Regions from separate parts of the Shewanella sp. HL-SH2 genome, predicted to be linked through region 1. Evidence: predicted binding sites of a transcription regulator. Region 1 holds the regulator's gene; each other region holds the start of a gene.
What was found. The regulator sigma-54, encoded in region 1, starts transcription at its own class of promoters, with help from an activator protein. The targets are predictions, from matches to a motif close to GTTGGCACGNNNNTNGNNT.

Region 1 (7,438 bases):
TTGTTGCGGCAACGGCATCTATGGAAGGCATGAACGATACCGCTATAGGTAACGTACTTGGCTCAAACATTGCCAATATCACTCTTATATTAGGCATTACAGCTTTACTTGGGGCAATCAGCGTTAGCTCTAAAACCTTAAAACGTGAAGTGCCACTCATGCTTGCTGCAACTTTATTAGCGGGATATTTGATCCATGATGGATTTCTGACACGGGTTGAAGGAATGATTTTAGTCGTGGCTTTCTTGCTTGTTATGGGCGGATTTATTTATCAAGCTTTAAGCAATAAAGATACTGACCCCCTTGATGCCGAAATCGACAGCGAGATCCCTAAAGATGTCCCTACTTTTAATGCTATCATGTGGATTATTATCGGCATTGTGTTTTTACCACTCTCAGCTGGTTGGATGGTAGACGGAGCTGTAGGTATTGCAAAAATTTATGGTTTGTCTGATTTAGTCATTGGACTGACCATCATTGCTGTTGGCACTAGCTTGCCAGAATTAGCGGCGTGTATCGCCGGAGTGTTAAAAAAAGAACACGATTTAGCTATTGGCAATATTGTCGGGTCTAATTTATTTAATATTCTTGCGGTTTTAGCTATTCCAGGGCTAATCTCACCAGGTGAGGTTGATGCGACAGCGGTAAACAGAGATTTTTACATGGTACTGGGCACCAGTGCCGCATTAGCAGTGTTAGTGTTATCCAGCGGTGCAAAGCGACAACTTACGCCTTGGCATGGCGTTTTATTACTATTAACCTTTGTGGCTTACCAATACGTTGTATTCAACGCTTCTTAATGGAGCACAAAGGACTTTACCAAGAGAGACATACATGGCAAACCAAACTCAATTTCGTCAATGGGGCCGTAAAGTCATTGATATTGAAAAAGCAGCACTTGAACATCTCTACCAATTTGTAGATTCAGATGCGTTCGGGCAGGCATGTGAATTAATCATGCAATGCAAAGGTAAAGTTATTGTAATGGGCATGGGGAAATCTGGCCACATCGGTAATAAGATTTCAGCCACATTTGCCAGTACAGGCACGCCAGCTTTTTTTGTTCATCCAGGAGAGGCCAGCCATGGCGACCTTGGCGCATTAGCTAAAAACGACATTATTTTAGCTATTTCGAACTCAGGTGAATCAAGTGAAATTTTGACATTAATGCCTGTTATTCAACGTATGGGCGTTCCTGTGATTGCAGTTACTGGTAAACCAGACTCTAATATGGCGAAGCTGGCAAAAGTGCATTTATGTATTGAAGTGCTAGAAGAAGCTTGCCCCCTTGGGTTAGCGCCAACATCAAGCACGACGGCGACATTAGTCATGGGAGATGCTTTAGCGGTCGCCCTATTACAAGCAAAAGGTTTTACCCGTGATGATTTCGCCCTCTCACATCCGGGGGGCTCTTTGGGCCGAAAATTATTACTCAAGGTTAATGATGTGATGCACCAAGGCAAAGATCTCCCCTTGGTACAGCAAGATATTTGTATCACTGAAGCCTTGTATGAAATATCAAATAAAGGCTTAGGTATGACCGCGGTTGTTGATGGTAATAATGTTTTAGTCGGTATTTTTACTGATGGTGATTTACGACGTGTTATCGATGCAGAAGTCAATCTTCGCACCACGCCTATTTCACAGGTTATGACCAAAAAATGTGTCACTAGCCCGGCTAACATCTTGGCCGCTCAAGCGTTACAAATAATGGATGAGAAAAGCATTAATGGTTTGATTGTGGTCAATGACGCACACCAGCCTATTGGTGCATTGAATATGCTCGATATGGTCAAAGCAGGAGTAATTTAAACATGACAATAAATACGCACACTCACCAAGGTTTTTATGGCCCTATTAGTGATGATATTTGGCTGCGCGCTCAAAAAATTAAACTGCTTATTTGCGACGTTGACGGTGTTTTTTCTGACGGCCGTATTTACCTTAATAATAGCGGCGAAGAGTCAAAAGCATTCCATACACGAGACGGATATGGCGTTCGCTCAATATTAACCAGTGGCATTAATGTGGCGGTTATTACCGGACGAAAATCTAAAATTGTCGAAAATCGCATGACAGCTTTAGGCATCAAAGATATCTATCAAGGAATAGATGATAAATTTACTCCCTACGAGGAATTAATCAAAAAATATAACGTTACTGCTGAACAAGTAGCTTATATTGGCGATGACATGGTAGATTTACCTGTGATGAAAGTAGTGGGACTTGCTGTCAGCGTGGCCGATGGACATCCTTACGTGAAACAACATTGCCATATGATAACCACCATTAAAGGTGGTAATGGTGCCTTAAGAGAACTCACTGATTTGTTGTTATTAAGCCAAAATAAATTTGAAAGTGCCCATGGTATGAGCATATGAATCGAACCACACTGGCTATTTGTGCATTTTTTGGCTTAGCCTTGGTATTGTATTGGCAAGTACAAGTCAAACGTAACCAAATGGCGTTAATTAAAGATCCTAGAATTGAGCGACCTGATTTTGTGGCTGACAATCTTCGCACGACAGAATTTAATAAACTCGGGTTTATTGACAGCAAAGTTAGCGCCGAGCATATGGAACATTTCACCAGCACAAATACCACTTCATTTACTGCGCCTGTACTACTTCTTTACCCTGAAAATGGTAAAGCGCAGTGGCAAATAACAGCTAAAAATGCGACCTTAGATCAACATTCAAATGAAGTCAGTTTACATAACGATGTAGTAATTGATGCCATTGATATTGAAGAACCATTACAATCACTTGAAACTCAACAAGTCACCTTTAATTTAAACACTATGATAGGTCGTTCTGAAGAGTCAGTTACCATTAAAGGTAATGGTTTTATTATTCAAGGCTTAGGGCTATTTGCCGATCTCAATGCAGAACAAATTACCTTACTCAGCCAGGTAGAAGGGACATATGAACCACATTAAGTTTTTAACCACATTGCTCGGTAAAAGCAGTGTTATTTGCACTTTAGCGATTAGTGTATTGGCAGGCAACGCCGTAGCTAAAGAAGGCGATTTGAAGCAAGAGCTTAAAATTGCAGCCGTAAGTCAACGAGCAGACGTTAAAAATAATCAAATTATTTTTAACGGCCCAGTAAAAATTACCCAAGGCTCGATCAATATCGAAGCCGATGAACTGCGGGCATTTTCAGCTGAAAACGGCCAGACTAAAACGCTCATTGCGACCGGTAACCCTGCTACATTTTCACAAGAACTTGATGATGGTCGCATAGGTACAGCAAGCGCCAATGAAATTCGTTATGACTTAGCAACAACTGGACTGTTATTAACAGGTAACGCTAAGCTAGATCAAGCAGGCAGTAAAGTGACGGGTAACGTGATCCGTTACAATATCAATGCTCAGGAACTTATCGCTGAAAGTACCGGTAAAGGTGAAGATCGTGTTATTACCATTATTCAACCGGAAAATTTCCAAAATGATGAGTCACCAGCACAAAAATTACCTGAAATCCCGTTAAAAAAGCAAGGTAACCAATGACCCAAATTACCTTAACAGCTGAGAATTTAGCTAAAAGCTATAAAAGTCGTCAAGTGGTTAAAAGTGTCAGCTTAACTGTAAAAACAGGCCAAATTGTCGGACTACTTGGTCCCAATGGCGCAGGTAAAACGACCACGTTTTATATGGTTGTTGGTTTAGTCAAAAGTGACCATGGCCGCATTTTAATTGATGACGATGACTTAACTGCTGACCCAATGCATTTACGTGCGCGAAAAGGTATTGGCTATTTACCACAAGAAGCCAGTATTTTTAGAAAACTCAGTGTGCACGATAATATTATGGCCGTGTTGCAAACCCGAAAATCGATGACTTCGGATGAGCGAATTCAGGAACTGGAGCATCTTTTAGAAGAATTCCATATTACCCATATTCGCGATAGCTTAGGCATGTCGCTATCTGGTGGTGAAAGACGACGGGTAGAAATTGCACGCGCTTTAGCAGCCAATCCTAAATTTATATTGTTAGATGAGCCCTTTGCGGGTGTTGACCCTATTTCAGTGATTGATATTAAGAAAATTATTCTGCAACTCAAACACCGTGGCCTAGGCGTATTAATTACTGATCATAATGTCCGTGAAACACTTGATGTGTGTGAGCGGGCATATATTGTTAGCCAGGGGAATTTGATTGCCGAAGGCACCCCAACTGAAGTACTCAACAATCAGCAAGTTCGAGCAGTATACTTAGGCGAACAATTCAAGCTATAGTTAATCTAAATAGGATCTGAAGCACTTGCTTGGCAAAATGTTTCTGGCGACTAAGCTAATTGATCGTGTATAGGTAAAGTAAAACCATTTGTTAAAAAATTGCGACTATCACTCACTTTAATCAGTGTAGAAAGCCGAATTCTTCTAGGGATCAGCAGTAATGAAAGCTTCACTCCAACTTAAAATGGGTCAGCACCTCACTATGACCCCACAGCTGCAACAAGCTATACGTTTGCTGCAGTTATCATCTTTGGAGTTACAGCAAGAAATTCAACAAGTATTAGATTCCAATCCTTTGCTTGAAATGGAAGATGAATTTTCAGCACTTAGCAACAAAAATGATAACTCCAAAGACCTATCAGAAACTGACTTCAATGAAGTAAGCGCACCTGTAGTCGAAAAAGACACTTCAAATGTCGACACCGCAGAGTCAATGACTAAAGAGCAAATGTCTGAAGACTTGCCAATGGACACTACCTGGGATGAAGTGTACAGCGCCTCCCCAATGGCAAGCCCTGGTTCGGGTTCTGGCAGCATGCCAAATGATGACATGCCCTTCCAAGGTGAAACATCCGAAGGATTATACGAGCATTTAGAATGGCAAAAAAATCTAACCCCTTTTTCTGAAACAGACCTCGCTATTGCCACAGCCATTATTGATGCCATTGATGACACAGGTTATCTCACCCAAAGTACTGAAGATATTTTAGAAGCTATGGGCGATGATTCTGTCGAATTAGACGAAGTCGAAGCGGTACTAAAACGTATACAACATTTCGACCCTCTGGGTGTCGCCTCACGTAGCTTAAGTGAATGTTTATTGATTCAACTTGTTCAGTTTGCACCAGACACGCCCCATATTGATAATGCCAGAATGTTAATCAAAGATTATTTAGATTTGATTGCTGGACGTGATTTTCGCACACTCATGCGCAAAACTAAGCTAAAAGAAGATGAGCTGCGCGAAGCAATTGAATTAATTCAATCTTTAAATCCACGTCCTGGCACGATGATCACCCCACCGGATGATGAATATGTTATCCCAGACGTGTCAGTGACCAAAAAGAATGGCCGTTGGGTGGTTGAATTGAACCCTGATAACATGCCAAAAATAGGTATTAATCAACAATATGCCGCCATGGCAAAAAGCAGTAAGAGTTCAACAGACACTCAATTTATTCGAGGTCACTTACAAGAAGCCAAATGGTTTATCAAAAGCTTAGAAAGCCGCAGCGACACCCTGCTTAAAGTATCCAATTGTATTGTGCAATTTCAGCAAGGTTTTTTTGAGTACGGTGCTGAAGCCATGAAGCCTATGGTGTTGAATGACATAGCTGAAGCTGTCGAAATGCATGAGTCCACTATTTCGCGTGTCACCACACAAAAGTATATGCACACACCGCGCGGACTGTTCGAACTTAAGTATTTTTTCTCTAGCCATGTCAGTACTGATGATGGCGGAGAATGTTCGTCTACAGCAATTAGAGCTTTTATTAAAAAGCTGGTTGCTGCTGAAAACCAGAAAAAACCACTAAGCGACAGTAAAATGGCAGATCTTCTGGCAGAACAAGGGATTAATGTTGCACGTCGTACCATAGCGAAATACCGCGAAGCGATGATGATCCCTCCCTCAAACCAACGTAAGAGTTTATAATCTACCTAGGCAATTGGAGGATAAATATGCAAATCACCTTAACGGGTCATCATATTGAAATTACTGAATCACTAAGAGAATATGTCACAAGTAAGTTTACAAAACTTGAACGACATTTCGATCAGATCAATAATGTCCACGTAGTATTAAATGTCGAAAAGCAACAACAGATAGCTGAAGCAAAAGTCAGCTTGAATGGAGCTGAGGTATTTGCGACATCTGAACATGCTGACATGTATCACGCTATAGACGCCCTGATTGATAAACTCGATCGTCAGGTCATTAAACACAAAGAGAAATTAACTAAGCATTAATGATGGAACTTAGTACCATCCTGCAGCCGGAATGCACCTCCTGTGCCACACCGGGCAGTAAGAAAAAGGTACTGGAGCTTATCAGTGATTTAGCTGCAGCCCAGTACCCATCCCTCTCTTCACAAGAGATTTTTGAAAGCCTAGTGGCTAGAGAAAAAATGGGTAGCACAGGAATAGGCTCTGGCATTGCAATCCCGCATGGTCGTTTAACGTCCATCGTTCGCCCTATCGCGGTTTTTATAAAGTGCGAAGAAGCGATTTCATTTGATGCTATCGACAAACAACCAGTGGATCTCTTATTTGCATTACTGGTGCCAGCAGACCAGTGTCAGCAACATCTCAGTACCCTATCCTCAATGGCTGAAAAGTTATCGGATAAACATATTCTTAAGCAGTTACGAAAAGCAAGTAACTCAACTGAACTCTATCAGGTTATCACAGCATGAAATTAGTCATTGTATCCGGTCGTTCGGGCTCAGGTAAATCTGTCGCACTTAGGGTACTAGAAGACCTAGGTTACTATTGCGTTGATAACTTACCACTGCCCTTAATTGGACGGCTATTAGAACAGCTTAGAAACACCAATGAACTGGTGGCTATAAGTGTTGATGTTCGAAATATAGAAGAGCAAGGTAAAGTATTACAGCAGCAGCTAGCGTGGTTATCTGAGGATACGGAAGTCATAAGCTTTTTTTTACAGGCAAGTGATGAGGCACTACTAAAACGTTACAGTGAAACCCGACGACTACATCCTTTATCGAAAAAGAATATGTCCCTACAAGATGCGATTCAATTTGAAGGTGAGCTACTAGCGCCTATTTCTGAATACGTGGACCATTTTATCGATACATCTAAGCTAAATATTTATCAACTTAGTGATCAAGTACGTGAAATTTTAATGGGCAGTGTTGATAAAGAGTTAGTGATCAATTTTGAGTCATTTGGTTTTAAATATGGTATGCCCGCCGAAGCCGATTTTATGTTTGATGTACGCTTTTTACCTAACCCACATTGGGAAATAGAATTACGCCCCTTTACTGGATTAGATGAACCGGTACAGGAGTTTCTTGGCCAGCAACCGCTGGTAAATAAATTCATTTGGCAAATAGAAAACCTATTTGAAACATGGATGCCCCACTTAGAGCGCAATAACCGCAGCTACCTAACCATAGCTATTGGTTGTACTGGTGGCCAGCATCGTTCAGTTTATATCGCCGACCAGCTTGCTAA
Region 2 (7,438 bases), 320 kb from region 1:
CGGCACTATCAACAGGCCCTTTGGCTAACTGAATACTGTCAGCCACTTCTGTAATTGATTGTAATTGGCGCTCACAAGTAGAAATAATCCGATGTTCTTCAATATAAATACGTATTGAAACCATGTCCTCAGGATCTGAGTTAGGGTTGAGGTTCACTCCACGTAATGTTAATAAAATACCATTAGCTGAATGAACTACCCTAGGGCGAGTGTCAGACGCCAGTAAGGTATCTCTTTCGGCTTTTTCTAAGTTTTGATTGTTCAACCAATGACGGGCATCGGTTGATTTATATTTTAAATGCACCCAAAGCAAACCATCTTCGGGCTTCCAACTGGCTAACTGCTCTTCTGATAGCGTTTGACCTGCATTTGGGCCAGTTAGCAGTAAACGATAAATAAATCCTTTGTGCATAAGGCATTTCCTTAACGAATTGTATTTGAAAATCAATTCTGATGAATTAGGGCTACTTTACGATATATACTGGCAGCGCCCAATAGGTATCGTACTGTCATTTACAGCAAAATATCATTTATGGTTTAAAATAGGTTATAGCAAATTGAGTTATGGCCAATAATTATTAAAAGCCTGAGCATAATTAAGAGTATAAAATGGAATTCGAATTTCGACGTAATCGTCTAGATGACACTGTATTTGCCAGCTTCAGCATGGATCATGAAGTGTTTGGTCGCTGGTTTGCCGAAGAGTTAGGCGCTGATGTGACACGTGCTCAGCAAGTGCTGACTCACATTGCCCAATTAATCGCTGGGGTTAACACCCAATGGCGGGACATTGGTAATGATTTAACCCTTGAGGCCGACATTGAGCAGGTCCGTATTTTTGTTAACGCGATTGATTTTGACGAAGAGCATAATCTTGAGGACGGTATGGCATTGTATAATGCTGAATCAGAGGGGTATTGTGGCCTAGAAGACTTTGAAAAAGCGCTTAAAAGCTGGTTGGTATTTATTCAAGAATAAATTTTTCAGATTTAATTGGTGTTTGCTGCAGATAGGTTACAAGGTGCAAATGTTATTTAAGCGCGCTTTTCAAGCGCGCCTTTTCAACGGATAAAGCATTAGATTGTACAAAAGCATCAGCCATCGCCTTTGTATTGATTTTAGTTATCGTGAATTAATCATAAATCAAAGTATTACAGTAGCTTATTGGTTTAGGTACCTTACCGCCATCTCTGTACGTGATTTAGCATTTGCTTTGCGCAATAAGTTTTTAACATGCACTTTTACAGTGCCTTCGCTGATATGTAAATCTTCTGAAATCACTCTATTACTTTTGCCTTCGGCCAATTCCTGTAAAATTTGCAGTTCTCGTGGGGTAAGGCTTTCAATCCATCCATTATCATCCGGTGCGGTCTTCAATTCGTATAGATAGGCCTCAACTTCAGCGCTGATCACGCGGTGGCCTGACATGGCCTTTTTAAGCTGCTCTAACAGTAACTCTGGCTCAGTGTCTTTTAATAAATATCCATCAGCACCAGCACGAAGTAGACGAATAACATCTTGTTTCGCATCTGACACCGTTAGAATTACAATGCGAGCGGTTACCCCTTCCTGACGCATGGCATTTAAGGTATCTAAACCCGACATGCCCTTCATGTTTAAGTCTAGCAATATAATGTCCGGCTCATTAGCGCTTAATGCAGTTAACGCATCTAAGCCGGTACCGACTTCACCGAATAGAGTAAAATCTCCATCAGAGGTAATGAGTTGGCAAATACCACGACGAAGTAAGGGGTGATCGTCTACAACGAGTACTGAATATGGCTTACCCATTTAAAGGCTCCTGCTGTGGTGGAAAACTAAGTGTTACTGTGGTGCCGCCAGTAGTGTTAGCACTAAAGGACAGTTGGCCATTTAATTTGCTGGCACGCTCATGCATTATACCAATGCCAAAGTGTTGATCACGCTCTTTTAAATGTGACACACCCATGCCGTCATCTGAAATAGTGATGTTAATTATTGCTGATGATGTTAAGTGACAATCTATCACGATATGTTTTGCTTTGGCGTGTTTAATTGCATTTAACGTGGCCTCACGAGTTAAATGTAAAATATGAATATGTTGTTTTGCTTCAAGTAAATGCGCTGACAATGCATATTGTAAACTCAACTGAATATCTGTTTGGGGCCTTAGCTGATCAAGCATCACTTCTAAGGCGTGGTTTAAATTAGGCTCTTTAATGGTTAAGCGAAAAGTCGATAATAATTCTCGCAGTTGGGCATAGGCAAAGCTGACGCCATCGTTAATTTCAGTTATTTGAAGCTCTACTGCTTCATTACGGCAATTATCAGGTAATTTTTTACGTAACAAGCTGACCTGGATTTTTAAAAATGACAATAACTGCCCTAAAGAATCATGTAACTCACGGGCAATAACAGCGCGCTCTTCCATTAGCGCGAGTTGTTGCCTTTGCTCAGTCGCATTATGGATGGTAATTGATCGTGCTAGCATCACCGCAAAATTAATAAATAAGGGTGTATTGAGCTTATGTGTGGAAATGACTTCTAAATAGCCCTGGCGGGTTTGCTCTAATTGTAGCGGAAAACACACGCTATTTTGAGGTGTCGAAGGCCAACCTTTACTGGCCTCAATAACGTCTTGAGATTGGTCTTCATGTTCAATGACTAATCTTAAAAAGTCTAATTTTTCATATGTTTGAAGTTGATCTAACGCTGACTTTAGTGCTTTGTAGTCAAGCCGGTCTGAATGCAACATAATCAAGTTATCATATAAGAAATAGAGTTCATTGTTGGCACGTGTTAGCGCTAAGGTCTTATCAGATACCTGTTGTTCAAGATCTTGATATAAATTTGATAATTCTGAGGCCGTTTTTTTCAGTGCATTACTTAATGCCGTTAGCTCTATGTAATCCGTTTTAGGCATATCGACATCGAAATTACCTTGTGAAATAGTAATTGCACTATCCATTAATAATTGCAGCGGTTTTACCACTCGCCTGCGGGTAAACATAACGGCAATAGCGGCAACGATTAACATTAATGTCAACCCAATAACTTGACTCAGGACCAGTAACCTCAATTTATCGGCGGAAAAACGTTCGATTTCTAATACCAGAGTATCGACGGTATCAACAAAATCGGTTAACGCTTCACTATAAAGCTTGGTTTCACCAGTTTCTGCATAGGTTCTCATTAACTGCCATTTATCTATCACTAGTAAGTACTGTTTTGATAAGGTTTTTGGGCTGTACCATGCGAGGGAATTTTGCAGTTCATTTGAGTTGAGAGTGTTTTCAAACTCTTCAATTTTGGCGTTGACTTGGTCATTTTCTGTGTTGGCAGATAGCAATAGTCGATAACTTTGCATACGTAATGAACCTGAGGCGTTAATTGCACGTGCATCACCAATGCTGAATGATAAATTAATAATTGAGTACACAGCTAAACTTGAAGAAAGTAAGATTAGCACTAACATTACTCCCAGTATCGTAGAGGTTAAACTACCGCGTTTTAACATTTTCGATCCATTTTATGACGTTTTTCAGCTGAATTAGTGTGACATGTTTATCTACTTAAAACACCACTGAAACACAGGTAAAAAGAGAGTTCTACATTAGCTAGCGCTTTAATACATTAACAGAATTAAAAAAATGTGAGATACAACACGTTCACATATTGATCTGGCGCATACTTCTATCTCTATACCCCGAAAGGGGTATTCTTAATTAAGGCTTAAATAGCTAATTTTGACCTTGGAAAGATCGTGGTTATAAATTAATTATAAAGTAACACGGAGTGAAGGTGATGAAGATGAACATAACAAATACTGTATTAAGTGCAGTCATTGCGACCAGCTTTTTAGCTGCTGGTGCAATAGCAAGTGATAAGACTGAACCCCGCAGTGAAGTATATAAAGATAAGTATTCTGCTCAGTATGAGTCTTGGCATGATACCAGCGAAAGTAAAGAAATTGTTGATATGTTGGAAGAGGTACCTAGCTTAGTGGTTTTATGGGCAGGTTACGGTTTCGCAAAAGATTATAATGCGCCACGCGGTCACCATTATGCGGTTACTGACGTCACTAACACATTACGTACTGGCGCCCCTAAAAATGCTGAAGACGGCCCAATGCCGATGGCATGTTGGAGTTGTAAAAGTCCTGATGTTCCCCGTGTAATCGAAGAGCAAGGCGAAGATGGCTATTTCGCGGGCAAATGGGCTAAAGGCGGACCTGAAATTGTTAACACAATCGGTTGTAGTGACTGTCATGAAAAAGGATCGCCTAAATTACGCATCTCTCGTCCATATGTCGATCGTGCATTAGGTGCAATTGGCACACCTTTTGATAAAGCGTCACGTAAAGATAAGCAATCTATGGTTTGTGCGCAGTGCCATGTTGAGTACTACTTCGAGAAAACCGCTGATAAACCTGGTTTTGTGAAGTTCCCGTGGGATATGGGAACTACTGTTGAGCAAATGGAAGTTTACTACGACAATATGGAGTTCTCTGATTGGACCCATGCTGTATCTCGAACTCCTATGCTTAAAGCACAGCATCCAGGTTATGAAACTTGGAAAGCAGGTGTGCACGGTAAAAACAACGTAACCTGTACAGATTGTCATATGCCTAAAGTGGCTAAAGCAAATGGTAAAGGTAAGTTTACCGATCACAAAGTGGGTAATCCGTTCGACCGTTTTGATGAAACCTGTGCTACCTGCCATAGCCAAAGCAAAGAGTTCATGGTTAATTTAACTAATGAACGCAAGCAAAAAGTAGGTGAACTTAAAGCCAGTGCTGAAGCACAATTAGTTAAAGCTCACTTTGAAGCAAAAGCGGCTTGGGATGCGGGTGCAACTGAAGCTGAAATGAAGCCTATCCTTATGGATATCCGTCATTCACAGTGGCGTTGGGACTATGCAACTGCATCACATGGTGTTGCGGCTCACGCAGCTGATGAAGCGTTACGTATTTTAGGCACCGCGGTTGATAAAGCGGCTAATGCACGTATTAAGCTTGCTCACCTATTGGCGGCTAAAGGTGTTAAGCAACCCATTGCTTATCCTGACACGTCGACTAAAGCAAAAGCGCAAGCAGCATTAGGTATGGACATGAAAACAATGAATGCAGAAAAAGAAGCATTCAAGAAAAATCTAGTGCCTAAATGGCAAGAAGAAGCAAAAAAACGCGAAGCGACTTATAAGTAAGTTGTTAAGCTTACTCAAGGCAACTTTGAAGAGTTAACTTGAATTAGCTAAATGCTTTAGTAAAGCCCTCGAAAGAGGGCTTTTTTTATGCGGTTTATCACTTGGCTAACACTAATCTTTTCTTCGCTCATTTCATCGTAGAGCTGCACCAATATTAAGCGGCCTAGTTTTTAGTGCACCATTATGGTGCTAAATTGTCGCTATTTCTATTGAAAATTTACTCTATTTCTATTTAAAACATTAACTTAAAAAACTGGCCTGATGATTGAATCTGTTTTATCAACAAATATATAACAAATTCATATTTTATTAATTTTTGGAGGTCGGGATGAAACTCGTCAGCGCAATCATCAAACCATTTAAATTGGATGATGTCCGTGAAGCAATAGCTGGTATGGGCATTGAGGGTATGACAGTTACTGAGGTGAAAGGTTTTGGTCGTCAAAAAGGTCACACTGAGCTTTATCGTGGTGCTGAATATCAAGTGGATTTTTTACCTAAAGTAAAATTAGAAATAGCCACTAAAGAAGAAAACCTAGATATGTTAATTGAGGCTATTACCACTGCAGCGCATACCGGCAAAATTGGTGACGGTAAGATTTTTGTAACTAATTTAGAACAAGCCGTGCGTATTCGTACCGGTGAAGTTGATAACGAAGCATTATAAGGGGCAATGATAATGGAAGAATTAGCAAAATTAGGACTAACTGTTAGCGAGTTACGCTTTGCATTAGATACCTTCTATTTTTTGATCTCTGGTGCATTAGTGATGTGGATGGCAGCAGGGTTTGCCATGTTAGAAGCTGGCTTAGTTCGTTCAAAAAATACCACTGAAATTTTAACTAAAAACGTATGTTTATATGCAATCGCTTGTGTAACCTACTTACTTGTTGGATATAACATCATGTATGTCGACAATACTGAAGGCGGTATTATTCCTTCGTTTGGAGCATTAATTGGTTCGCAAGCTGCTGATGCTGACCACGCACTAGAGTCTGACTTTTTCTTTCAAGTTGTATTTGTTGCTACCGCGATGTCGATTGTATCGGGTGCGGTTGCAGAACGCATGAAGTTATGGGCTTTCCTGGCATTTTCAGTGTTTATGACGACGATTATTTATCCTGTTGAAGGCTATTGGACTTGGGGCGGTGGATTTTTATCAGAAGCTGGTTTTGTTGATTTTGCGGGCAGTGGCATAGTACACATGGCGGGTGCAGCAGCGGCTGTTGCTGGTGTATTATTACTGGGTGCTCGTAAAGGTAAATACGGTCCTAACGGCCAGGTTAATCCAATTCCAGGCTCTAATTTACCAATGGCAACCTTAGGGATGTTTATTCTGTGGATGGGTTGGTTTGGCTTTAACGGTGGTTCACAGTTATTAGTGTCTGATGCTGAAAATGCTTCAGCCGTGGCTAAGGTTTTCGTTAACACTAACTCCGCCGCTGCATTCGGTGCTATAGCCGCCTTGATTGTGTGTAAAGTGGTGTGGGGTAAAGCTGATTTAACTATGATATTAAACGGTGCTTTAGCAGGTCTTGTGGCAATTACGGCAGATCCATTATCTCCTTCACTTGTTATGGCTGGTGTCATTGGCTTAGTTGCTGGTGGTGTGGTTATTTTCTCAATTATTGGTTTTGACCGTATCAAAATTGACGATCCAGTGGGCGCAATCTCAGTTCATGGAGTAGCAGGTTTATTAGGACTAATGCTAGTGCCATTATCAAATGCTGATGCAAGCTTTGGGTCGCAGTTATTCGGTGCAGTAGTTATCTTTGGCTGGGTATTCTCAGCGTCACTTTTAGTTTGGTTTGTTCTCAAGGTGACTATGGGTATTCGTGTTAGTGAAGAGGAAGAGTATGTCGGTATGGATGCATCTGACTGTGGTATTGACGCTTATCCTGAGTTTGTTAGCGTAAAAAACGGTAGCTAATTTTACAAGTGTCGAAATATTTAAGCAGAGTCCTTTAGGGCTCTGTTTTTTTATGTGCTAGATTTATTGTTTATGACATCATTTGAGACGGCCTATGAATACCTTCAATCACTTTATGACTTTTACGGTAATCGCGATAAGTTCTATGGTCAGTTATTCACTTAGTGCAGGGCAAGTTGTAGTAAGAAAGTCATCTGAACAATTTGATGCTTTTGCCGTTCGCGATCAAATTGCTAAAGAGTTCGAATGGCAAGAGGCACTCAGAATGCAGCAGCAAATTGAAATTTTACAGGCCCTGCCAGTGGGCTGTATTCCATTTGCTTT
Region 3 (7,438 bases), 470 kb from region 1:
CACTGTCACTGGCACCTGAGTAGCACAAGCACTCAGTAATACCGACAAGCTAATAAGCAGTAATTTCTTTCTCAATTTAATAGACCTCTAAGCCTAAATATATCTGTTAATCACGCTAAACTTTGTTTAAAAAGATTAACTTATCATTATACTGTTCAAGTAATAAACAGGATAATTTACACCAGTTAAAAAAATCTCAAAATAAAACTTTCCTCCTCTAGCAAGTAAAAATGGCAACCTAGGGGCTGCCACTCATTCACATCAATTATCTTGATGATAAATTGTGATTAATTTATCGCCATTGACAGGAAGTAACCAACCAAGGTTGCCGTGATCACGCCAATAAAGCCGGGAATAATAAAGCTGTGATTAAGTACATACTTACCAATATGAGTTGTGCCTGTTCTGTCAAAGCTTATCGCGGCTAAATCACTTGGGTAGAATGGGAAAAAGAAGTAAGCATAACACGCGGGTAGCACGCCGATTAATACTGGCGCCGGGATCCCCAATGAAAAACCTAATGGCAGCATAATAGTTAAAACCGCAGCCTGGCTTTTTAAGAAGATGGATGACACAAACATCGCAATAGCAAATGTCCATGGATACACACTGACAATATCGCTTACTGCGCTAACCAAATAGGTTTTATGGTGTTCTATAATGGTGTCGCTCATCCATGCAATACCAAAAATAATGATGACCGCGGTCATACCTGCGGTAAATACATTACTGGTGACCACTTTTTTAGGCGATACATTGGTAGCCAATAAGATAACCGCACCGACAGACAACATCATAAACTGAATCGCTACCGACATACTGACACCGCTGGGTAATACTTGTTTGCTAAACATAGCCACCATGATCACAGCAAAAATACCCAGTAAAAATACTATTAAACCTTTCTTTGCTGTTGCCTCTGCGGCTGGGGTTTGCACTTTATCAGCACTAGGATCGATTAATGACTCACGAAACTCATCATCTTTTAAACGTGCCTGAAACTCTTGATCTTTATCTAAATCTTTACCCCGCTTTAAGCTCCAAGTACACGCCACCAGCAAACCGATTAAGGTCGCAGGAATAGTCACCATCAATACATCAATTAAGCCAATATCAAGCTGATTATCTACCGCAGTTGCCAATACCACTGCCGCTGCGGCGGCTATTGGGCTTGCTGTAATGCCCATTTGTGAGGCGACTGTGGCCATTGCTAATGGTCGTTCAGGTCGGATACCTTTCTTGTATGAAACATCATAAATAACGGGCAGAAGTGGATAAACCGAATGACCAGTACCAACAAGTACAGTTAACGAATAGGTACACAGTGGGCCTAAAAAAACGATGTGTTCAGGGTGTTTACGTAATAGTTTTTCGGCAAACTTGACCAACAGTTTTAAACCACCAGTGGCCTCTAATGTTGCTGAAGCCGCGACTACAGCCAAAATAATCAGCATTACGCTGACAGGCGGCGTACCCGGTGCTATACCAAATACAAAAGCCAGTACCGAAACACCTAGCCCACCCAGTAAGCCAAAGGCGATTCCGCCATAGCGTATACCAACAAAAATGACAATTAGTAACAACAGCATATGTATATAAAACATTATCAGTACCTACCATATTAAATAGCTGTTGCAGGTATAACACAGCAGAAAATACCGTTAGTGACCAAAATCAAGCTATTGCATAAAGCGCCGTGCCTAATAGATAAAACTGTGAGTTATTGAACACTTTTTATGAGAGTTATACTCATCTAACTAATTAGTTTATAAAAATCAACTTGAAAGGTTATCTCAGCCAAGCTTCACCCACTCATTAACAAACTACCACTGATATATTTTTGACTTACAACGAGTCTAAGTTAATCTTAAGTGCAAAGAATAGTGATACAAAAGGGTGGCAATTAATGAATCGGCTGATAAATAAGTGCTTTAATGCAAAATCAAAAATGTTAACGGCTCACTTAAGCCTAATATTGATTGGATTGTTGCTATTACTTTCAAGCCAATTAGCCGCAGCAGCTGTGGTTGACAAAGTTATCACCATTACCACCCAGGAGTGGGCGCCTTACCAAATAGAAGTTAGTCAGAAAAATGATGGTTATGCGATAAAAGCCTTAGACTGTGTAATGGATAAACTTCAACAACCTTATAAGGTAATATTTCTCCCGTGGGGGCGTGCACAGTTAGAAGTGAAACAAGGCAAGTACGATGGTTTTTTTTCAGCCTCTCACAACAATGAAAGAGATGGTTTTGCGGTATTATCAAATACTTTTATTGCACAGCAATGGAACTTTTACTTACTCAAAAATACCGCTATCCCCTTAAATCAAGACGCGATTAAATCAAACGCACAATTTGGTGCTCGCAGACATTCCAACGCCACATTCTGGCTAAAAGAACACAATTATAACGTTATCCACCAAGCAAGTACTTTGGATGAGTTGATATACTTACTTGAAAAAAATCGCATAGGTGCGATCTTAGAAAACAACTTGTTTTTTGAAGCGGCAGCCAAACGAGTCAACATTCCAGTAAGTAATTTTGCTGTGGTGCCCAATCTAGATAGATCACTAGGTGTTTATTTTGGTAAAACCTTTTTGAAACAATATCCCGATTTTTTAGATAAATTTAATCAACATACTGAAAGTTGTAGATTTACCTCAGAAACCGTTGATTAAACGATTTTTCATATCAGTGTCATTTGGTTATATTACACTTAATAAGAAGCCAGCACGCAGGCTGGCCTTTTCGATCTAATGTCACCTTGATGTTGGTATAGTCTATGAATCCGTAATACTGAGTTCATCAACCACCTTATCTACATCGTCAGCATTTTTAGCAATAGCAACAACCAAGTCACGTTCTGCATCACTTGTTACTGTTCCTTCTAGTGTTACAACACCAGATTTAACATCAACATTAATATTAGAACCCGCTACATCATCAGAAAACAATAATCGTGTTTTAACAATCATTGCTATCTTAGCATCGGTTAGGTCATCACCTAAATCACTGCCTTTACTATCATCTTGCTGCATCATAACAGTCAATTGATTATCAACGCTTTCAACGCCATCTAAGCTTTTAACCAGCTCACCCGCTAATGATTTATCAATACTACTATCGACTTTACCCGTTAGAATAACCTTACCGGCGTGTACATCGGTATTGATATCAAACGAGTTAAGATTGGTGTTGAGCAATAATGTGGTTTCAACTTTACCGTCAACCCATGCGTCTTTAGCGTCATCCTTCCAATCTTGTGCTGCATTTGCAGAAAAAGCCATTGCACCAAGCATCGTACTTACTACCAAAGATAATGTTGTCTTATTCATAAAGATATTCTCCATTGTTTATCTTGATATAAGTACTGCGCAAATCATGCCAACAAATTAAACTCATGTTTTAAAAGGTTTTTATTATTTAACATGTGTGTAGGCCTAATCATTTTTGGACATTTTTACCGATAACAGGTAACTTTTTCACTTGAGTGATATCTAATATTCAAATGGCGATGCAATCATTCAATTAGCAGCATTTTTACGGCCCACATAGAGACTTTTCATACTATCGCACTCCATTTGAAGCCATGCACAGCCTTCCGCTAATTGCTGAGCAACCTCTTTATTTGTTACCTGCCGAGCAGCCGACTTAAGTTGATTTAAAGCCTGTTGTTCTACATCTAAAAGCCACCCTACTGCTGTCCATAGTTTATCTTGCTTTATTGCATCACTTGCATGTGCATATCCTGTAATAAAAGACGATGAGCTAATTGGTTGAACATCATAAGATGCCACTTCACCTTGCTTTATTCGCTGAAATAAGGGCACCAAATGTTGCAACATAGATCTTCTAGTTGCAGCCATATCCATAAAAATACGCTTGAAATTATAGTCATCCATATCGGCAATCGTTTGCGAGTAAAACAACTGCCCCGCTTGACACAAATCAATTGCATCGCGAATAACCCCTAAATCGATTTGCTTGCTTGATAAATAGTTAATCTGTGAATATTGCAATGTCATTTCTCCTACCATTAAATAACTAATAGCTATCCTGTAATATTTGTAGTCATAATGGATAAACTAATATGGCTCACCTTATGATTGAGTCATGCATAATTCGTACACAACACTGAAAAACCATTAAAAAATTGATTAATAAGTTATTATTTGCAAAACCTTCTCGACACAAACAACATGTTAAGAAAAAGTTACCGATTGTTATTGTCAAATTTACAAAGTTGCCATTAGTTAAATGAGCACCAAAAAGGAGTAACACTGGCATGGCCGGTCCTATCTTGTTTTACCACTTGCTTCATCCTCAAACAGCTACACGGCTCTTACAAGTAGCTAGTTGTAGGCATTTCAATAAAATAGCGAGTATTACTGAGCTCCCTTGGCCAACACAACTTGAGGCGAGTAACGCAGATGTGGCAATTATTGAAGTATCTCAATTAAGCCAAGCTGATTATGCCAGCCTTACAGGTAACGCCTTAATGTCTGACATTGAATTTATCTTTTTAAGTGAAGGGAAACCCAACCCTAACCTTGATAAATTAATGTCAGAAGGTGCTGGCTACCATTTTAGACAGCCATACGATATGGAACTCATTGATGACACCCTAAGTGATTTCGCTCAAGACTTATTACTAGAATCATCTAAACGCCAGCAGGTATTATCCAGTGAGTTAGATCAATATGGATTACTCGTTGGCTCATCCCGTGCTATGCATAAGCTGTATCGCACTGTTCGCAAAGTCGCGGTGACAGAAAGCAATGTATTAATTGTTGGCGAGAGTGGTGCAGGTAAAGAATTAGTCGCTAACACTATTCATCTTGCAAGTAACAGATCAAACGAACCTTTTATTGCAATTAACTGTGGTGCACTCAGTCCGGAATTAGTCGACAGCGAGCTATTTGGTCACACTAAAGGGGCTTTTACCGGTGCACACCGTGATCATCGTGGGGTATTTGATCAAGCTGAAGGCGGGACGTTATTTCTAGATGAAATTACTGAAATGCCCATTGATCATCAAGTGAAATTATTAAGGGTATTAGAGAATAGCGAATATCGCCCCATTGGCAGTGCCAGTGTAAAAAAGGCCAATGTACGCATTATCGCTGCAACTAATCGTGATCCTGCTAGCGCTATTGAGCATGGTCTTTTTCGTGAGGATTTATACTTCAGACTAGCTCATTTTCCTATTCGCGTTCCACCACTTCGTGATAGAGGTGATGATATTTTCGGGTTGGCAAAACATTTTTTAGCCTATAGAAATGTCGCTGAAAAACTCAATAAAATCTTTACGCCAGAAGCTGTCAGTTTTATTCAACAACAGCGTTGGGCAGGTAATGTGCGTGAGTTAAAGCATGCCATTGAAAGAGCTTATATTCTCGCTGACGATACGATTGACAGAAGTCATTTCAACATACTTGAAACCGAATCTAAGCCAGAAAATACCACAGATAAGATTATAGTACCCGCTGGTATGCGTTTAGATGAAATAGAAAAGGTCGCTATTTATCAAGCGCTAGAGCAAGCTGACGGTAACAAAAATGATACCGCCGAACAACTGGGTATAAGCGTTAAAACCTTGTATAACAAACTCAGTAAGTATGAAGATAAAGGCAGTGCCGATTAACGCCTCAAAATCGGGCTGGTTTTAGGCACAAAAACCTTCAATGATTTCGGCACAACCTCTACCGTGACATCATTAGATTCAAAAAGCTCTCCATCAATCACATAATGTATTTTTTGTTGAGCTGTTAAGTATATTTTTTTAGCTTGGGCATGATGTATTGCATCAGACTCAAGCTTGTTATTAGTTTGGTTCCACAGACGCGTAATCCCAGTAAATAATAAATCGACCAAACTCAGTAGCTGCTCTTGTGATGACTCTGTCGGCTCAATCCAAGTAATATCTAATAGTCCATCAATGATATTAGGCTCGCCATTACCCTGTGCGAGTAAACTGCTGAAAGGTGCTGAATTGGCAATCACTATACTGGTAGTATCAATGGTATGTGTTTTACCATCATCTAATTGCATAGACAAAGATAATGGCTGATTTTCATCAATGGCATCCCATAGGCCACTCAAATAAGCAAACTGACCCGACTCATTTTTTTTATCTCGATTAGCAGTTTCAATCATCTTATGTTCAAAACCAATACCCACTAGCAATAGCATTATCCGTTCATTACATATTGCGGTATCAATAGGTTGATAATGGCCTTGAATCAAAATATCCACGGCTTGAGCAACAGGGATCACCTTACTGCCGACACCAAATAAGGTATGAGCCAAGGCATTTGTCGTCCCCATCGGAATAATACCTAATGTCATTGTGGTGTTTACCAATATCGAAGCAACTTCATTAACCGTACCGTCCCCCCCACAGGCTACAACTATATCTGCCCCGCACTTAACGGCTTCACGGGCTTGTACTGCAGCATCTTTATCTTCTGTCGTCTCAAGCAGCTTTACTCGATAATAGCTCGATAAGGTTTGTTGAATATATTCAGCATCATCTTGCCACTTGCCACCACCCGACACAGGATTAGCAATTAAATAGAGTGTTTTATTAATTTTAATTCGATTTTGTTGGTACATTTGGGATACTTTTGTAAATTGCCATTTATTCAAACGAGCGGTATGGCGAATTTCATTAATAGAATGCAACACATCCTCTAAATTACTTTTGCTATCGCGACAAGCAAGATAAGAAGCTAGCACGAGTACTGACCGTCCACGGCCTAGCGCACAATGTACTACAACCTTTTTACCGTTACGAACCTGATTATTTAGCCAATTTATCGCCTGATTAAGTTGTGCTTCCGAGGGGACACTATGATCTAAAACAGGCACATTTAAATAATCAATATCTTCAGCCAATAATGTGCCATCTAATGCATCAAATTCAGCCGTCACATCGAGAATGGCATCAACCCCTTGGGTTTTAAGGTATTCAATATCAGAAGGAAATAGACGGCATGCTAAATAGAGTTGATCTTCAATTTTTTGAATTGCGGGTACTTTATCGTGTTTTCTTGCCCAGGCATTATAAACCTGACACCCCAATAGAAAAGGGACGAATCCCCAGCTGATATACCAAGGAATTGAACCATTTTGTTTTTTACGAAAAACACCACCAGCATTAAACCAATAAGCAAAACTCACTAAACCCAAAGAGAGTGCTAACCAACCAATAAAAAATTTAGCCCATGGTGAATTAAATAACACACACAAAAGCGCAGCTAATAAAGCCCCGCCTGTGTAGTAATACTTAATATTTATCTTGGTTAACATATAAGCGTCCTATTTTAAAAACAACAGAAATCAGCGCATTATTGTGCGCTGCCTAGTATCTTTAACAGTTAGGGTCTTCTGCTTTAAGACCTTCCTTTACGTCTTCACACGCGTCTTCAACTGCA
Region 4 (7,438 bases), 890 kb from region 1:
ATTTCTCTTTAAGGGTAGCCGCTGTGAAAGGTTTAACAACATATCCATTCACACCTGCTTGGGCGGCTGCAATAATTTGCTCACGCTTAGCTTCTGCCGTAACCATCAAAACAGGTAAATGTTTTAATGAATCATCGGCACGAATAGCCTTCAGCAAATCAATACCTTGCATACCAGGCATATTCCAATCTGTTACAACAAAGTCAAAATCACCTTTTTGCAACATAGGTAAGGCTGTTGATCCATCATCTGCTTCTTGGGTATTATTGAATCCCAAGTCTCGCAACAAGTTCTTTATGATACGTCGCATTGTTGAAAAGTCGTCAACAATAAGAATCTTCATATTCTTGTCCAAGGTTTCCTCCGGTGAGCTGACACTCTAGTGCTCTAATTAATAATTATTGTTGTGTCCAATGCTTGAGTTTGCCTTTTAATCTAAGCATAGCCTGACTTAATATCTGACTAACCCTAGATTCGCTTACTTCAAGAATTGCACCGATTTCTTTTAAGTTTAACGCTTCGTCATAGTACAGTGAAAGTACTAATGCATCTCTTTCTGGTAAGGTTTTAATTGCTTCCACCAGCGCTGATTTAAATTGCGTTTCAGCTAATGCTTCAAAATTATCATCTGGTATTCCATCATCTGTGACTAACACATCTTGCGAAATACCTAAATCTTCTATGCCTATGATTTTCCCAACAGAAACATCATTTAAAATATGATGGTACTCATTGAGCGACATATCAAGTTTTTCTGCAATTTCTGTGTCACGAGCATCACGTCCCAATCCTTGCTCTAGTTCGTCAATAACCTGCGCAACCCGGCGATTATTGCGATGAACTGAACGAGGAACCCAATCACCACGGCGGATTTCATCAATCATAGCACCGCGTATCCGAATGCCTGCAAAGGTTTCAAACTTAGCCCCTTTGGTGTCATCAAATTTTGATGACGCTTCAAGTAACCCTATCATGCCAGACTGTAGCAAGTCGTCGAGTTGCACTGAAGCAGGTAATCGCGCCAACATATGATGTGCAATTCTTTTTACCAGCGGTGCATACTGTTCAACAACGGATGTTTTATTATCGAACTGAGTATACGCGGCGGCTTTATTCACTCACTCTATCCTCTTGTGTTTCTTTGCGTTGGACTAAACGTTCAACAAAAAACTCTAAGTGTCCACCCGGCTGTTGTGGAACTGGCCAGCTCATAATTTTATTTGCCAGGCCGTGATAAGCAATGGCTGATGGCGACTTTGGATACGCCTCAACAACTAACTTTTGCTTTCGCACAGACTTACGCAAATTCTCATCAAATGGCACGGTTGCAACTAGCTCTAAAGCAACATCTAAAAACCGATCCGTTACTTTACTTAGTTTAGCAAACAATTCCATTCCTTCACGTAAACTGCGTACCATATTAGCCACAATTTTGAAATGAAATACACCGTGTTCACGGCTTAATATTTTTATCAGTGCATAGGCATCTGTAATAGATGTCGGTTCATCGCATACCACAATTAATACATCTTGTGATGCCCTTGAGAAACTCAGTACCATATCTGAAATACCTGCCGCGGTATCGACAATTAATATGTCAAACTGTGTACGCATCTCACTGAAAGCACGAATTAATCCTGCATGTTGAGCCTGGGTTAACTCAACCATAGCTCTGCTTCCAGACGTTGCAGGAACAATACCAATACCTTTAGGGCCTCGAACAATGATATCGTCTAATTCGGCATCGCCAGATAAAACATGAGATAAATTTTTCTCGGCACGAATTCCTAACATCACATCAACGTTAGCTAAACCAAGATCCGCATCTAATACTAAAACACGTTTACCTTTTTCCGCTAGGGCAACGGCAGTATTTATAGAAACACTGGTTTTTCCTACCCCACCTTTTCCACCGGATACGGCAATTACTTTAACTTTTTCGTTATTTGGTTGATTCATCATACGTAAACCACTTGCTTGATCACGGGTCATATTCTTACTCGAATGCATAAGTCATTTCATTCGACCATGCGCTTGTGTCTTGAGAAATTACTTGTTCTGTTTCATTTAACGCGGCTAAAGCTTGCTTAGCCAGAGCTAAAGTATCTGCTACTTTTATGTCTTCAGGAACACGTTGGCCATCAGTCACATAGCTTAATGGTAACTCATTTTGTATCAGAACGCTCAATGCACCTGCAATTGATACAGATTCATCTAATTTGGTTAAAATTACACCCGCTAATGGAATGCGTTTAAAATGATTAACCGCGTCTTGTAATACTCTGCGTTGCCCTGTTGCCGACATCACTAAATAGCTGCGAATTGGGATCCTACTGTTTGCTGTCAAATTATCAAGTTGTTGATAAAGACGCATATCACGTTGCCCCATACCCGCTGTATCTATAAGTACTAACTTACGACTTCTAAATTGGTACAAAATCTGTTCTAGCTCGGTGACATCATGTGCTTGCTTTACTGGACACCCCATTATTTTGCCATAAGTTGCTAATTGCTCATAGGCGCCAATACGATAATGATCCGTTGTAATAAGTGCAACTTGATCTGCACCATGTTGTGCTGCAAAACGTGCAGCAATTTTTGCCAGAGATGTCGTTTTACCAACACCAGTTGGTCCAACAAAAGCCACAACGCCTCCGCGCTTTACAATATCATCACCTTGGTTGTCAAGTAAGTTAGCCAAACTTTGTGGTAATGAACGCACTAATTCCGCTGGATTATAGTGTTGACTCAGAGATGAAAGTTTAGCTGCAACGGGTGCTGAAAACTCTGCAGCAAGTAGTTTACTTTCAAGCATAGCACCCACAGGATCTTTCCGCTTTTTTTGTTCAGTCATCAATGAAGATACTTGATGAGTCAGTAAGTTACGTAATGAAGCCATTTCTTCACGAAGCGCATCCATTTCAGTCGAACTGACTTTATTATTTTTTGACTGCTTATCAAATCCAGCCTGTTGCTGATACTGAGGTTTAGCTGGCTTGGCGTCAGCTGTCGCACCTTGTAATTGGCGCGCCCATTCAGGTAAATCAGAGTCATCTTGTTTAGGAGGCATTTGCTGACTTAAGCGGCTTTGTTGTTTCTCTAACAACGCTTGTAATGAATCTGCCGCTGGCGGTGGATTAATTTTTGTTTTTGCCTTGATTACAGAGTTAGATGCAAGTGATACGCGATCCTCACTAAGATCCATAAAGCCTGGAGTTGGTGTTGCCATTGCGGCACGCGCCTTAGGCTCATCGTAATCAACGGCGGCGACAATCTCAATCCCGCCTGCCACTTTTTTATTCGACATAATGACAGCGTCAGAACCAAGGGTCTCTTTGACTTGCGCTAATGCTGCGCGCATATCTTTGGCAAAAAATCGTTTAATTTTCACTTACGCACCTCTTTTATCTGACGTTATCACTATTGGCCAACAGATGAAACAATCCGTATCTGTTTCTCATCTGGAATTTCTTGATACGAAATTACCCTTAAATTTGGAATAGTGTACTTAACAAATCGTGACAGAGTTGAACGCAGCATGCCTGATGTCAATAAAATGGCTGGCTGACCGACCATTTCTTGTTTCTGTGAAGCATCAAGTAATGACTGCTGCATGCGTTCTGCAAGGCCTGGTTCAATATTTGGCCCTTCTCCCCCTGTCGCCTGCATAGACTTATGCAACATTTGTTCCAACTCTGGCGCCAAAGTAATGACGGGGATTTCTAGCTCAGGTCCGGATATTTCTTGCACTATCATACGTTTTAGCGCAATTCGAACGGCTGCGGTAAGTACTTCAGTATCATTACTTTTGGTGCCGTATTCCAGCAAAGTTTGCACTATAGTGCGTAAGTCACGCACAGATACACCTTCATTCAATAGATTTTGCATTACTTTAACCACATTGCCTAGCGACATTACATCCGGAATAAAGCCATCAACAAGTTTTGGTGACTGCTTAGAAAGCATGTCCATTAATTGTTGTACTTCTTCATAACCTAATAACTTAGCAGCATTATTACTGAGTAATTGGCTGATATGGGTTGCAACCACTGTTGCAGTATCTACCACTGTATAGCCTAGTGTTTGCGCATGCTCACGTTGCTCTGGTGCAATCCAAACGGCTTCTAACCCAAATGCTGGATCAGTCGTTTCTATGCCATCAAGCTTGCCATAAACTTGGCCAGGATTAATGGCTAATTCACAATCATGTCTAACTTCAGCTTCACCGACGACCACGCCCATTAAGTGAATACGATATGAATTTGGCGATAAATCTAGATTGTCACGAATATGCACTGCTGGCACTAAAAAGCCTAATTCTTGTGATAGCTTTTTACGCACACCTTTAATTCTACTCAATAATTCACCACCTTGGCCTTTATCAACCAAGGGGATAAGTCTATATCCAACTTCTAAACCGATAGTGTCAACGTGACGGACATCATCCCAACTTAAATCTTTTGGTTCTTTATCTTTGATATCTGACGGGCCTTTTTTGACTAATTCTAACGCAGCTGATTTTTTCTCATTAATACGTTTTTGTACCATATAAGCAGTGGCCGCGGTAATAAATGCAAAGCTGATAAAAGCGACATGTGGCATACCTGGCACAATACCCATAACAAATAACAAACCTGCTGCAATTGCTAGCGACTTAGGCTTGTCAAACATCTGGCTCATCATCATCTGGCCCATATCACCAGATTCATTTTGACGAGTAACCATCAAAGCGGCTGCAATTGAAAGCAGTAAACCGGGTATCTGGGCGACTAGACCATCACCTATGGTTAGCAGAGTATAAACTTCAACTGCACTAGAAAAATCAAGCCCATGCTGGACCATACCAATGACAAAGCCGCCCAACATGTTGATAACCAAAATCATAATACCGGCTATCGCATCACCTTTTACAAATTTTGACGCACCGTCCATTGCGCCATAAAAGTCCGCCTCACGAGTCACTTCTTCACGACGAATACGCGCTTGTTCTTGGTTTAGAATACCTGCGTTTAAGTCGGCATCAATGGCCATTTGTTTACCAGGCATAGCATCTAAGGTAAAACGTGCACTGACCTCTGATATACGGCCTGCACCTTTAGTTACAACAGCAAAGTTAATAATAATCAAGATTAAAAACACAACTAAACCAACAGCATAGTTACCACCAATAACCACTGAGCCGAAGGCTTCAATGACTTTACCCGCCGCGTCGCCACCATTATGACCTTCTAGTAATACCACTCGAGTTGAAGCCACATTTAAGGCAAGTCTTAGTAAAGTAGCCACTAAAAGTACTGTGGGGAAAGCGGCGAAATCGAGTGGCCTGTCGGTATAAATAGCGACAAGCAGCACGACTAAAGCCAGTGCAATGTTGAATGAAAACAAGATATCTAATAAGAATGGCGGGATCGGTAAAACAATCATCCCTAATGCCGCCAACACTAACAGAGGCGTACCAATTCCTTTAAAGGTTGATGGTCGGATTTGTTTAAATTGCCCGAAAACTGCTTTTACATCCATTCGCGAAAGCCTTTTACTGATGAATTTTTGACGCGTACAGTCAAATAGCAAGAATTAAGCCAACAAAAAAATTCAATCATAATTTGATAATAGAATCTATTTACTAGGATTAAAAAACAATCTAAGAGTGTTATTAATGCTTTAGTTCATCCGGAATGGGTTGTTTTAACGGGACTGGTATAGGACGACGCCCCTTACCTTTTTGGTATTGTTTTAACTGAAATACATATGCAAGCACCTGAGCAACAGCGGTAAATAAGCCTTCTGGCACTTGTTGATCTACTTTTGTTGTATGATAAATAGCCCTTGCTAATGGTGGTGCAGACACAATCGCAACGTTATGCTCACGAGCGATTTCACGAATTTTAAATGCAACATCATCAACTCCTTTAGCAATTAAAAATGGTGCGGAGGAGCGGGCAACATCATATTTAACCGCTACAGCATAGTGTTCAGGGTTGACCACAATAACATCAGCATTGGGCACTTCGGCCATCATCCTTCTTTGCGCCATTTCTCGTTGCAGTTGTCTGACACGGCCTTTAACTTCAGGTTGGCCTTCAGAATCTTTGTACTCGTCTTTAATTTCTTGTTTGGTCATTTTAAGTTGTTTATTGTGATTCCAAATTTGAAACGGTACATCAATAATCACAATGATTAGCATCGAGGAACATAACAGAATAAACATCCATACTAATAAATCTAAAGCATGGTAAACGTTGCCAGGTAAATGGTCGCTAGACAACATTAAAATATCGTAAAAATAGAACTTTAGTAAGAAATACGCAGCAATGGCTACTACCGAAAATTTGGCTATGCCCTTAGTTAACTCCACTAACGCCTGCGTTCCAAACATTCGCTTAAATCCACTAACGGGACTCATTTTACTGCCCTTGGGCATAAAAGCTTTTACAGAAAAAGACAAGCCACCTAAAACGATATTGCCCAAAAAAGATACCAAAGCGAGCAAAGCAATAAAACTTACCAAAGGCCAAGCAAGCTCATTTCCCACCACGCCCCAAATTCGATACATCGAATTAGTATCAAAGATTTGATCTCGCTCCATGGTAAAAATTTGTTTCATTATGGTATATAAACTTTTGGCGATAGCAGGCCCAGTCATAGCAAAGCCAACCGATGCAGCAAGTAATACCGCAGCAGTGCCTAACTCTTTAGAGCGAGCAACCTGACCTTTTTCACGCGCCTGTTCAAGACGCTTACTGGTGGGCTCTTCTGTGCGTTCTTGACCACTGTCAGCTTCTGACATTTACTGTGTCCTTAAAAAGCAACATCACCATCAATTTGGCATTGCAGTTGTAAAATATCACACATCAATAATTGGGCTGCTAACCATACTTCATCAAAATGTGCCATGATAGGACCTAATGTTAGCCACAATATCACTAATCCGCTAACCATGGTAACTGGAAAACCTATTGAAAAGATGTTCAACTGTGGTGATGCACGGGTCATTACACCAAAAGATAAATTGATCAATAATAACGCAACAATGGCTGAGATAGACATAGTTAGTGCCGCGCCGAACATATAAGATCCCCATTCAGCAAGATTTTTATAGGTGGTAATATTAATACCTTCTGCCGATACTGGAATAGTTTCAAAACTGGCGACAATCATTCTAAACATTAGTAAGTGACCATCAACAGCTAAAAATATTAACGTCGCAAGAAGCAAGAATATATTACCCACCACAGGGGTTTGCTCACCAGAGCCCGGATCAACCATTGATGCAAAACCTAAACTGGTTTGCATACCAATAATATGTCCTGTCAGCACGAATGTTTGCATCATCATCACACTAACAAAGCCCATTGCAGTACCAATTAAAAGCTGTTGTAAAGTAATAAACACTGAGCTAAGTGCAAATAGCTCTACATTTTCAACAGGGGGGAGTACA

Region 2: ACRWP9_RS06060 (P-II family nitrogen regulator) is a predicted target of sigma-54. The motif match lies at 5,437-5,455, and genes of this name have one in related genera.
Region 3: ACRWP9_RS02515 (BON domain-containing protein) is a predicted target of sigma-54. The motif match lies at 3,373-3,391, and genes of this name have one in related genera.
Region 4: flhA (flagellar biosynthesis protein FlhA) is a predicted target of sigma-54. The motif match lies at 5,566-5,584, and genes of this name have one in related genera.

Annotation. Positions count from the first base shown of each region.
Region 1 covers NZ_CP195035.1:1,067,023-1,074,460, reverse strand. The annotation lists gene ACRWP9_RS04720 (calcium/sodium antiporter) at 1-800, shown strand, start outside; gene ACRWP9_RS04715 (KpsF/GutQ family sugar-phosphate isomerase) at 835-1,812, shown strand; gene kdsC (3-deoxy-manno-octulosonate-8-phosphatase KdsC) at 1,815-2,381, shown strand; gene lptC (LPS export ABC transporter periplasmic protein LptC) at 2,378-2,938, shown strand; gene lptA (lipopolysaccharide transport periplasmic protein LptA) at 2,925-3,512, shown strand; gene lptB (LPS export ABC transporter ATP-binding protein) at 3,509-4,240, shown strand; gene ACRWP9_RS04690 (RNA polymerase factor sigma-54) at 4,401-5,894, shown strand; gene hpf (ribosome hibernation promoting factor) at 5,921-6,208, shown strand; gene ptsN (PTS IIA-like nitrogen regulatory protein PtsN) at 6,211-6,654, shown strand; gene rapZ (RNase adapter RapZ) at 6,651-7,438, shown strand, end outside.
Region 2 covers NZ_CP195035.1:1,382,824-1,390,261, forward strand. The annotation lists gene ACRWP9_RS06035 (zinc transporter ZntB) at 1-412, opposite strand, end outside; gene ACRWP9_RS06040 (YacL family protein) at 610-978, shown strand; gene ACRWP9_RS06045 (response regulator) at 1,162-1,791, opposite strand; gene narQ (nitrate/nitrite two-component system sensor histidine kinase NarQ) at 1,784-3,496, opposite strand; gene nrfA (ammonia-forming nitrite reductase cytochrome c552 subunit) at 3,790-5,184, shown strand; gene ACRWP9_RS06060 (P-II family nitrogen regulator) at 5,513-5,851, shown strand; gene ACRWP9_RS06065 (ammonium transporter) at 5,864-7,114, shown strand; gene ACRWP9_RS06070 (hypothetical protein) at 7,209-7,438, shown strand, end outside.
Region 3 covers NZ_CP195035.1:601,164-608,601, reverse strand. The annotation lists gene ACRWP9_RS02530 (C40 family peptidase) at 1-75, opposite strand, end outside; gene ACRWP9_RS02525 (anaerobic C4-dicarboxylate transporter) at 288-1,604, opposite strand; gene ACRWP9_RS02520 (substrate-binding periplasmic protein) at 1,907-2,680, shown strand; gene ACRWP9_RS02515 (BON domain-containing protein) at 2,783-3,337, opposite strand; gene ACRWP9_RS02510 (hypothetical protein) at 3,527-4,027, opposite strand; gene ACRWP9_RS02505 (sigma-54 interaction domain-containing protein) at 4,288-5,646, shown strand; gene ACRWP9_RS02500 (diacylglycerol kinase family protein) at 5,643-7,313, opposite strand; gene ACRWP9_RS02495 (hypothetical protein) at 7,375-7,438, opposite strand, start outside.
Region 4 covers NZ_CP195035.1:1,961,233-1,968,670, reverse strand. The annotation lists gene cheY (chemotaxis response regulator CheY) at 1-355, opposite strand, end outside; gene ACRWP9_RS08575 (RNA polymerase sigma factor FliA) at 399-1,118, opposite strand; gene ACRWP9_RS08570 (MinD/ParA family protein) at 1,111-1,992, opposite strand; gene flhF (flagellar biosynthesis protein FlhF) at 1,997-3,391, opposite strand; gene flhA (flagellar biosynthesis protein FlhA) at 3,421-5,520, opposite strand; gene flhB (flagellar biosynthesis protein FlhB) at 5,654-6,787, opposite strand; gene fliR (flagellar biosynthetic protein FliR) at 6,799-7,438, opposite strand, start outside.